DNA from 2 places in the Thermanaerosceptrum fracticalcis genome. Region 1 is predicted to be linked to the other one. Evidence: riboswitches for the same ligand, from Rfam matches in the RefSeq annotation. Region 1 holds a riboswitch; the other holds the start of a gene.
The links. A riboswitch is a leader RNA that binds a small molecule or an ion and turns the genes downstream of it on or off. The one in region 1 is predicted to bind thiamine pyrophosphate.
Positions count from the first base shown of each region.

Region 2: another riboswitch for thiamine pyrophosphate. It lies ahead of thiM (hydroxyethylthiazole kinase); the one in region 1 lies ahead of thiS (sulfur carrier protein ThiS).

Region 1 is NZ_CP045798.1:3,728,899-3,733,319, forward strand. Features, by position in the region: gene BR63_RS18845 (ABC transporter permease) at 1-369, shown strand, start outside; gene BR63_RS18850 (ABC transporter ATP-binding protein) at 356-1,153, shown strand; gene thiE (thiamine phosphate synthase) at 1,299-1,916, shown strand; TPP riboswitch at 1,944-2,044, shown strand; gene thiS (sulfur carrier protein ThiS) at 2,123-2,323, shown strand; gene BR63_RS18865 (thiazole synthase) at 2,328-3,098, shown strand; gene thiH (2-iminoacetate synthase ThiH) at 3,110-4,210, shown strand; gene thiF (sulfur carrier protein ThiS adenylyltransferase ThiF) at 4,220-4,421, shown strand, end outside.
Region 2 is NZ_CP045798.1:1,583,217-1,587,637, forward strand. Features, by position in the region: gene BR63_RS08265 (MurR/RpiR family transcriptional regulator) at 1-442, shown strand, start outside; gene thiC (phosphomethylpyrimidine synthase ThiC) at 495-1,793, opposite strand; gene thiM (hydroxyethylthiazole kinase) at 1,846-2,658, opposite strand; TPP riboswitch at 2,749-2,861, opposite strand; gene BR63_RS08280 (beta-keto acid cleavage family enzyme) at 3,003-3,833, opposite strand; gene BR63_RS08285 (aspartate aminotransferase family protein) at 3,860-4,421, opposite strand, start outside.

The sequences.
Region 1 (4,421 bases):
ATGGATGTTACCAAGAACGTACCGGTAGACTTGATTGACGTCTCTTATACCCTGGGAGCTTCCCGGAAGGCAGTCTTCCGGAAGGTAATTTTACCTGCTTCACTGCCGGGAATTGTTGATACTTTACGGATTACTTTCGGCTGGGCCTGGACTTACCTGGTGGTAGCTGAAATTGTGGGTGCCAGTGAAGGCCTGGGCTATCTCATTATGCAAGCAAGCCGTTTTTTACGTACAGATAAAATTTTTGTAGGTATCCTGGTAATTGGGCTTTTGGGAATTATCTCTGATTACCTGTTTAAAGTTCTTTACCGCGCGCTCTTCCCCTATTTGCGGAGCCAAGGAGGTACAAGTACCAATGATAAAGAGTGAGACGCCCAACATTAAATTAAGCATTCAAAATGTCTCCAAGGTCTTCGGTCAGGGTGCAAACAGGGTTACGGCCCTGGAAAAGACCTCTTTTGATGTGAAAGCAGGAGAATTTGTGACCATTCTGGGGCCCTCCGGCTGCGGCAAGTCAACGATCCTGCGTATTGTGGCCGGTTTGACGGAGACTTCTTCCGGCCAGGCGCTGTTAGATGGGAAAGAGATTAAAGCGCCGGGGGCTGACCGGGGCATGGTGTTCCAGTCCTATACTTTGTTTCCCTGGCTAACAGTGCAAAAGAACATTGAATTTGGCCTGGAACTCAAGGGTATTCCCAAAGCAGAAAGGGAAAAAACAGCCTTGCACCAGTTGGAGTTAATAGGTTTAAAAGGCTTTGAAAATGCTTATCCCCAGAATCTCTCGGGAGGGATGAAACAAAGGGTGGCTATTGCCAGGGCTTTGGCCAACAATCCCGAGATACTTTTGATGGATGAACCCTTTGGGGCCCTGGACGCTCAGACCCGTTCCATTATGCAGGAAAACCTCTTAAATGCCTGGCAGGAGACCCAGAAAACCATTCTCTTTGTCACCCATGATGTAGAAGAAGCCATTTTCTTAGGGGATACGGTTTACGTGATGACGGCCAGACCGGGCCGGGTTAAAGCCACTATTGCTGTGCCTCTTCCCAGACCCCGGCACTTTACCATGAAAAACTCTCCCGAATTTAGTGCCTTAAAACAGGAAATCCTGGAATTGATCAGGGAAGAGAGCATGAAAGCCTGTAATATGTAACTTCGGTGACCGGAGACCAGTGTCCGGTGACCCGTTAATGATTATTCCTGTGTATTACAAAATTGATTACGGTGATCGGTGATCGAGTCGTGGTATATACTACCAACTATCAACTATCAACTAACAACCAGGAGTGAGTGCATTCATGGAAATCCACCTGGTGACCAACCGGCATCTCTGTGGTGAGAACAGGTTATTGTGGGTCATCGAAGAAGCCCTCAAAGGTGGCGTAGACGTTGTACAGCTGCGGGAGAAAGACCTGTTGCCGCGGGATTTATATGCTTTAGCTGTACAGGTTAAGGCCCTGACCGATAAATACGGGAAAAAACTTTTCATCAACAGGAGTGTAGAGGTAGCCCTGGCAGTAGATGCCCATGGTGTTAACCTGAGCTTTGGCAGTTTACCGTTGCCTCGAGTTAGAGAGATTTTAGGAACGGCAAAACTTGCAGGGGTATCCATTCATTCCGTAGCCGAAGGGCAAACTGCCGAAAGGGAGGGAGCCGGTTACTGTTTAGCCGGCCACATTTTCCCAAGCATGTGCAAACCGGGACAGGAAGCCCGGGGCCTTGTCTTTTTACAGAAATTAAAAGAAGCAGTATCTATCCCCATCATCGCTATCGGCGGTATTGATGAAGAGACCATAGAAGCGGTAGCCCCCCTTGGTGTAGCAGGAGTGGCTGTAATGTCCCGCTTTTTATTAGCTGATAATCCCCGGGCTGTAGCCGAAAAACTAAAAAGTTTCAGCTTTACAAAAAGAAATTAAAGTAATATTATTAATCTAATAGAATAGTTGGGATGCTAGGGGTGCCGCAAGGCTGAGAAAGAGTGTTCACTCTTAACCCTTTGAACCTGTTGGATAATGCCAGTGAAGGGAAGCGTAAGACGAAGGAAATGGTTATTTCAGGGCTTACCCCTTGCGGGTAGGCTTTTTTAGTTGGCAGTTGGTAGTTGGTAGAAGGAGGCAAAGAAATGCAGATACGTGTCAATGGAAGCTTAGAAACCATTCCTTTTTCCCTCAGTATTAAAGAGTATCTTTTAAACAAAGGACTTAAGCCGGAAAGTGTGGTCATTGAGTTGAACGGCCAGGTGGTGAAGCGAGAGCAATGGGAAAAGATTGTGCTAAAAGAAAATGATGAATTAGAAGTACTGCGTTTTGTGGGAGGAGGTTGAGATTATGGAAGATAAATTGATTATTGGCGGACAGGAATTGGAAAGCAGGCTTTTTATCGGCACCGGCAAGTTTTCCAGCCATGAAATCATCCCTAAGGTGATTGCCGCCTCAGGCAGCCAGGTCATCACCATGGCCTTACGAAGAGTAAATTTTTCCAACGAACAGGATAATGTCTTAAATTACATAGACAAGAAATGCATCCTTTTACCCAATACTTCAGGGGCCCGTAACGCCGAGGAAGCGGTAAGGATAGCCCGTATTGCCCGGGAAGCGGGCTGTGGCCACTGGGTCAAAATTGAAGTTATCTCCGACAATAAATACCTGCTGCCGGATAACTACGAGACCATCAGGGCTACGGAAATACTGGCCAAGGAAGGTTTTGTGGTGCTTCCTTATATGAGCCCTGATCTAATGGCCGCCAAAAGGTTGGAAGAGGCGGGAGCGGCGGCAGTCATGCCCCTGGGGGCCCCTATCGGCACAAACCGGGGCCTCATGACCAGGGAATTGCTTCGCATCCTCATTGCCGAGATCAAAGTGCCTATTATTGTTGATGCAGGCATAGGCCGGCCCTCCCAGGCAGCGGAAGCCATGGAAATGGGAGCAGCAGCAGTGCTGGTGAATACGGCCATTGCTACGGCCCAGGATCCCGTACAAACGGCCCGGGCCTTCAGCCTGGCTGTGCAGGCCGGAAGAATGGCGTTTCTTTCGGGACCGGGAGCCGTGCAGGAATATGCTGTGGCTTCTTCGCCCTTAACGGGATTTTTGCATAAGTAAGGTGGAGAATAATGAGTTTTGCTGACAAACTCCTTAAGTATCAGGAATTTCCCTTTGCTTCGTACCTGGCCGGTGTGACCGGGGCGGATATTGAGAGAACACTGACTAAAGAGGCCCTTGTTGAAAGGGATTTCTTAAACCTGTTATCGGAGCAAGCCGTACCTTATTTGGAAAGAATGGCCCAAAAGGCCCACCAGCTGACCGTACAGCATTTCGGCAGGGTAATCCTGTTATATACCCCCCTGTATCTGGCCAATTACTGTGTGAACCAGTGTGCTTACTGTGGTTTTAAGGTAACCAACAGGATTACCAGGAAAAAGCTTACCCTGGAGGAAGTGGAGAAAGAAGCCCGGGCCATTGCCCAGACGGGTTTACGCCATATTCTCATCCTAACGGGAGAGTCCCGCCAGCATACTCCCGTATCTTACATAGAGGAATGTGTTCGTATACTAAAAAATTATTTTGATTCCATTTCCATCGAGATTTACCCTTTGACGGAAGAGGAATATGGGCAACTGGTGGCAGCGGGTGTAGATGGGCTCACCCTTTACCAGGAGGTTTACGACCCCGTAACTTATGATGCAATCCACCTGGCCGGGCCCAAAAAGGATTATCGCTTTCGTCTCGATGCCCCGGAGCGGGCCTGCCGGGCCCGCATGAGAGCGGTGAATATCGGCGCCCTCTTAGGCCTTCAGGACTGGCGCAAGGAAGCCTTTTTCACAGGACTGCATGCCGCTTACCTGCAAGATAAATACCTGGATACGGAAATCAGCGTGTCCCTGCCCAGGCTGCGTCCTCACGTGGGGAATTTTGCACCCTGTTCTGTAGTCAGCGACAGGGACCTGGTCCAGATTCTCTTGGCTTTACGACTCTTCCTGCCCAGAGCGGGCATCACCATTTCCACCCGGGAACGGGCAGAGTTTCGTGATAACCTCTTACCCTTAGGTGTCACCAAGATGTCGGCAGGCTCGTGTACCTCGGTGGGGGGACACCTGGAAGAGGCCACGGAAGGCCAGTTTGATATTGCTGACCAGCGCAGCGTCCGGGAGATGCATGACATGCTGGTAAGCCGGGGCTACCAGCCCCTATATAAAGACTGGCACCACCTGTAGGAGGAAGCTATGAATATTTTTGAACATGCCCTTACTGCTTACCTGGGACCCGACAATCTTGCCCTGATCCAGAGGTATCATGTGGGTATTGCCGGAGCGGGCGGCCTGGGTTCCAACTGTGCCTTTAATTTAGTACGCTCGGGTTTTAAACGATTTACCCTGGTGGATTTTGACCGGGTAGAGATAAGTAATCTCAACCGCCAGTTCTACT
Region 2 (4,421 bases), 1.7 Mb from region 1:
CATTAGCCTGCGCAGCGCCACCGCCCTGGGACAATTCTTGCATTTTTATCTTCATCTCCTCTTAAAGAACTCCCGTCTAATCTCCGGGACCGGTACTCTTTTTGAAGAATTGCTTGCTGTAGGACCAAAAGACGTGGTCATCGGTATTTCCTTTCCCAGGTACAGCCGTCAAACTATTGAAGGACTCAAGTATGCCCAGGAAAAAGGTGCCCACACCCTGGCCATTACCGACTCCGTGACCTCTCCTCTTTCCCAGTACAGCAAACGCCTCCTGGTAGCCCACAGCCATATGGGGTCCTTTATCGACTCCTTTGTGGCACCGTTAAGCCTGATCAATGCCCTGATTATTGCCGTGGGCACAGCGGAATCGGAGAAAACTACCCAGGCCTTAAGCCAGTTGGAAGATATCTGGGCCCGGTTTAAAACTTATTACTCGGAATGAAAAATATAGCCCCTGCCAAATTATCTGTGGAACTGGCAGAGGGCTATATTTTTTAGCAGCCTGTAAATGTAGTCCCCAGGTATTCGCTAATCAACTTATATGCACAGAATTTTCCGCACATGGTACAACATTCCTGGCTGTCTTCATTTTTAGCTTTGCGCATTTTTCCTGCTTTTTCAGGATCAATAGACAACTCGATCTGTTTTTGCCAGTCTAATTTTTTCCGGGCCTTAGCCATTTCTAAGTCCCACTCCCAGGCCCCTTTAATACCCTTGACAAGATCGGCAGCATGGGCCGCAATCCTGGCCGCGATGACGCCCTCCTTCACATCTTCCACCGTGGGCAGTCCCAGATGTTCCGCCGGTGTTACATAACATAGAAAATCGGCGCCTGCCGAAGCTGCTATGGCTCCACCAATAGCGGAAGTAATATGGTCATAACCCGGAGCCACATCTGTAACTAATGGCCCTAAAACATAAAAAGGCGCATTATGGCACAAGGTCTTTTCCAGCTTCATATTGGCTTCTATTTGATCTAAAGGAACATGACCAGGCCCTTCCACCATGACTTGTACCCCGGCTTCCCTGGCCCGTTTTACTAATCCACCCAGAATAATTAATTCTTTAATTTGCGGGGAATCAGTAGCATCGGCGAGACAACCTGGCCTTAAGCCATCACCCAGACTTAAGGTTACATCGTACTTTTTGGCAATGTCCAAAAGACGGTCGAATTGCTCAAACAAAGGATTTTGTTTCTGGTGATGTAACATCCAGGCTGTGATAAAGGATCCGCCCCGGGAAACGATATCCATAACTCTACCTTTTTCTTTTAGTTCCTGGATAACTTCCAAGGTAACGCCGCAGTGAACAGTGATAAAATCAGCCCCATCCTCACAGTGCTTCTCGATGCCGGCAAAAATGTCATCGGCCGTCATTTCCACCATACCTTTACCCTTTTTCTGGGTGTCTACCAGGACTTGATAGAGAGGAACGGTCCCTACCATCACAGGACTGGCCTCAATAATTTTTTTGCGAACGAGATTAATATCTCCCCCTGTACTTAAGTCCATGACAGAATGGGCACCTGCCTTAAGGGCCACACTCAATTTTTCCAGCTCTTTTTCTAATTCTGGATAGGCATCAGACGTGCCGATATTGGCATTTACTTTGGTAGATAAGCCCTTACCCACAGCCATTGGGCGAATCCCTTTGTGATTTACATTACAGGGTAGAACGGCTTCGCCTGAGGCTATTTTTTCCCGTAATTCTTCCGGCGTTATTTTTTCCAGTTGGGCCGCCTCTTCCATTTCCTTTGTCACAATACCTTTTTTGGCAGCTTCTAATTGTGTCATATTTTTCCACACCTTTCCTTTACCTAAATTAAATCTCTCTTTCTAAGGGCTCTTATTGAACATCTAATTTAGCCCCTTCCATCATCTCATCTGGAGAAAGATTAAAAATATAATCAAATAATTTCTCTTTAAAGGTGCCAATACCGTCCTGACCCCTCAGAGCTTGATAAGCTTTTTCCCCGGCCAGACCCATTGTCATGATTCCTGCCACAGCGGCCAAAAAGTAATCTTTGGTAACACCACAGTAGGTTCCCACTAAAGATGTAGCCATGCAGCCGGTTCCCGTGACTTTCGCCAGCATGGGGTGTCCATTTTCGATAAAGGCTGTTTTAATGCCATCGGAGATAATATCCTTTGCTCCCGTGACGGCTACTGTGCAGTTTAATTTTTGGGCAAGATTAATGGCAATTTCCCTGCCTCCCTGGAGGTCATCCCCGGAGTCCACCCCTCTTGTTTTGGCGGCCAAACCTGAGAGCACTTTTACTTCTGACATATTCCCTCTGAGCACGGATATTTTAACTTCCTGTATGATTTCTTGAGCAGTTTTGGTTCTCAATTGTGTAGCCCCTATCCCCACGGGATCGAGAATGACGGGGATCCCCAGCTTATTGGCCTGTCTCCCTGCCAGGATCATGGATTCAATAGTTCTACTGTTTAATGTTCCGATATTAATCACTAAAGCAGAAGCTATGGCCACCATTTCTTCTACTTCATTTTTATCATCAGCCATAACGGGAGAACCTCCCAGGGCCAAAACAACATTGGCACAGTCATTTACAGTAACGTAATTGGTAATATGATGGACCAGCGGTTTTTGTTCTCTTACCTCATGCAAAAGTTGGGTAAAAGCTTTCTTAAACTCCATATAAAATACACCTCCAGGTAATATTTAAAAAATAAAAAGCACAAATCCCAGGATGGGGATTTGTGCCCGTAATTCCATATACAAATCTGTATATGTATGACATCACTTCCCTACGCTGGTATTATCCAGATCAGGTAAAAGGGTTAAAGAATTTAGCGGTCCTTAATCTCAGCCGGCCTTATCCAGCTCCCCTAGTGTTTAAATATTTTATTGTAATAACTCTTTTTAGATTTATAGTAATACAATTTCAAAGACAAAATCAAGTAAAAATTGACGCAAAACGCAAAAGACTTTTTTTCACAGTAAATCAGTAATCAACTGATCCGTTTTGACAAACCAATCTTTTACTTATGCAGTATTTCTAAACCTAAAATTTGCCGCGCCTCTTCTGGTGTGGCAATTTCTTTTCCCATAGCCAGAGCGATATTTTTAATTCTTCGCACCAGACTAACATTGGTAGCTAAAACACCTTTACTGTAATAAATGTTATCTTCCAAGCCCACGCGCACATTGCCGCCTAAGGCCAGCGCCATGGTCGATAACGGCACATGGTCTTTCCCAATGGCAGATACGGTCCACGTAGCACCTTGGGGTAGATTCTGATACAGAAAGAAAAGCTGTTGGAAACTAGCGGGTTGGGAACCAGGCACACCGAGAACAAGGTTAATTTGCAGGGGCCAGTCGATGACACCCTGTTTGACAAGCTGCATGGCATTTGCCAGCATCGCTGTGTCAAAAACTTCTATTTCAGGTTTCACACCATAAGCTCGCATTTGTCCCGCCAAATAAGCAATAGTCTCAGGGTCGTTCAAATTTGCCTTGGTCGGAAAATTGGATGACCCTGTAGCCAGACTGGCCATCTCGGGTTTAAGACAAATCATTTGTCCCCTTTCCAGGTAAGAGTTTCCTGCCCGGCCCCCTGTAGAGAGCTGTGTAATAATGTCACAATCCTTTTTCTCCGCCAAACGCTCTAAAATCTCCCTGTAAACATTCACATCCGAGGTTGGTTTGCCTTCTTTGTCCCTGGCATGAATATGGGCAACTGACGCTCCTTCTTTCCAGCATTCATATATTTGATCTGCAATTTCTTGGGGCGTTACGGGGAGATGGGGATTCATCTCTTTGGTTGGCACATTGCCTGTTGGCGCTATCGTTATAATTACTTTGTTTCCCATTTGCATCTTCCCTCCTGTGCTAATCCTCACTTATACTGAGAGATCCTTTTTTCAAACTCACGGAAGCCCCCTTCCATCCGCTCCACCAGTTCATCGGCTTCCGCCCTGGTCATAATCAGGGGAGGTGCCAATAAGAACTGGTCGCCATTCTCTCCATCGGCCATACCGTTGCCGGGATATACGATGACGCCGAAATCCATCAAAGTTACGGTAAGTTTCTCAGCAATATTCAGGGAAGCAGGGAAAGGTTCCTTAGTATCTTTATTCTTAACGATTTCTACCCCTTGCATCAGGCCTTTACCACGTACATCACCCACATACCAGAATGGCAGTAATTTTTCCTGTAGTTGTGTTAAGAGATACTCTCCCACGTTGCGGGAATTTTCTACCAGATTATCTTCCAGGATGGTCTTGACTACAGCCACAGCTACGGCAGCCGATAAGGGATTTCCGCCGTAAGTATGGCCGTGGACAAAGGAACCCGAACCGTTTTTAAAAACCTCGTAAATCTCATCTTTAGCAATAACACCGCCCAGGGGTGAATATCCGGCGCTCATGCCTTTGGCCACACAAATCAAATCAGGCACC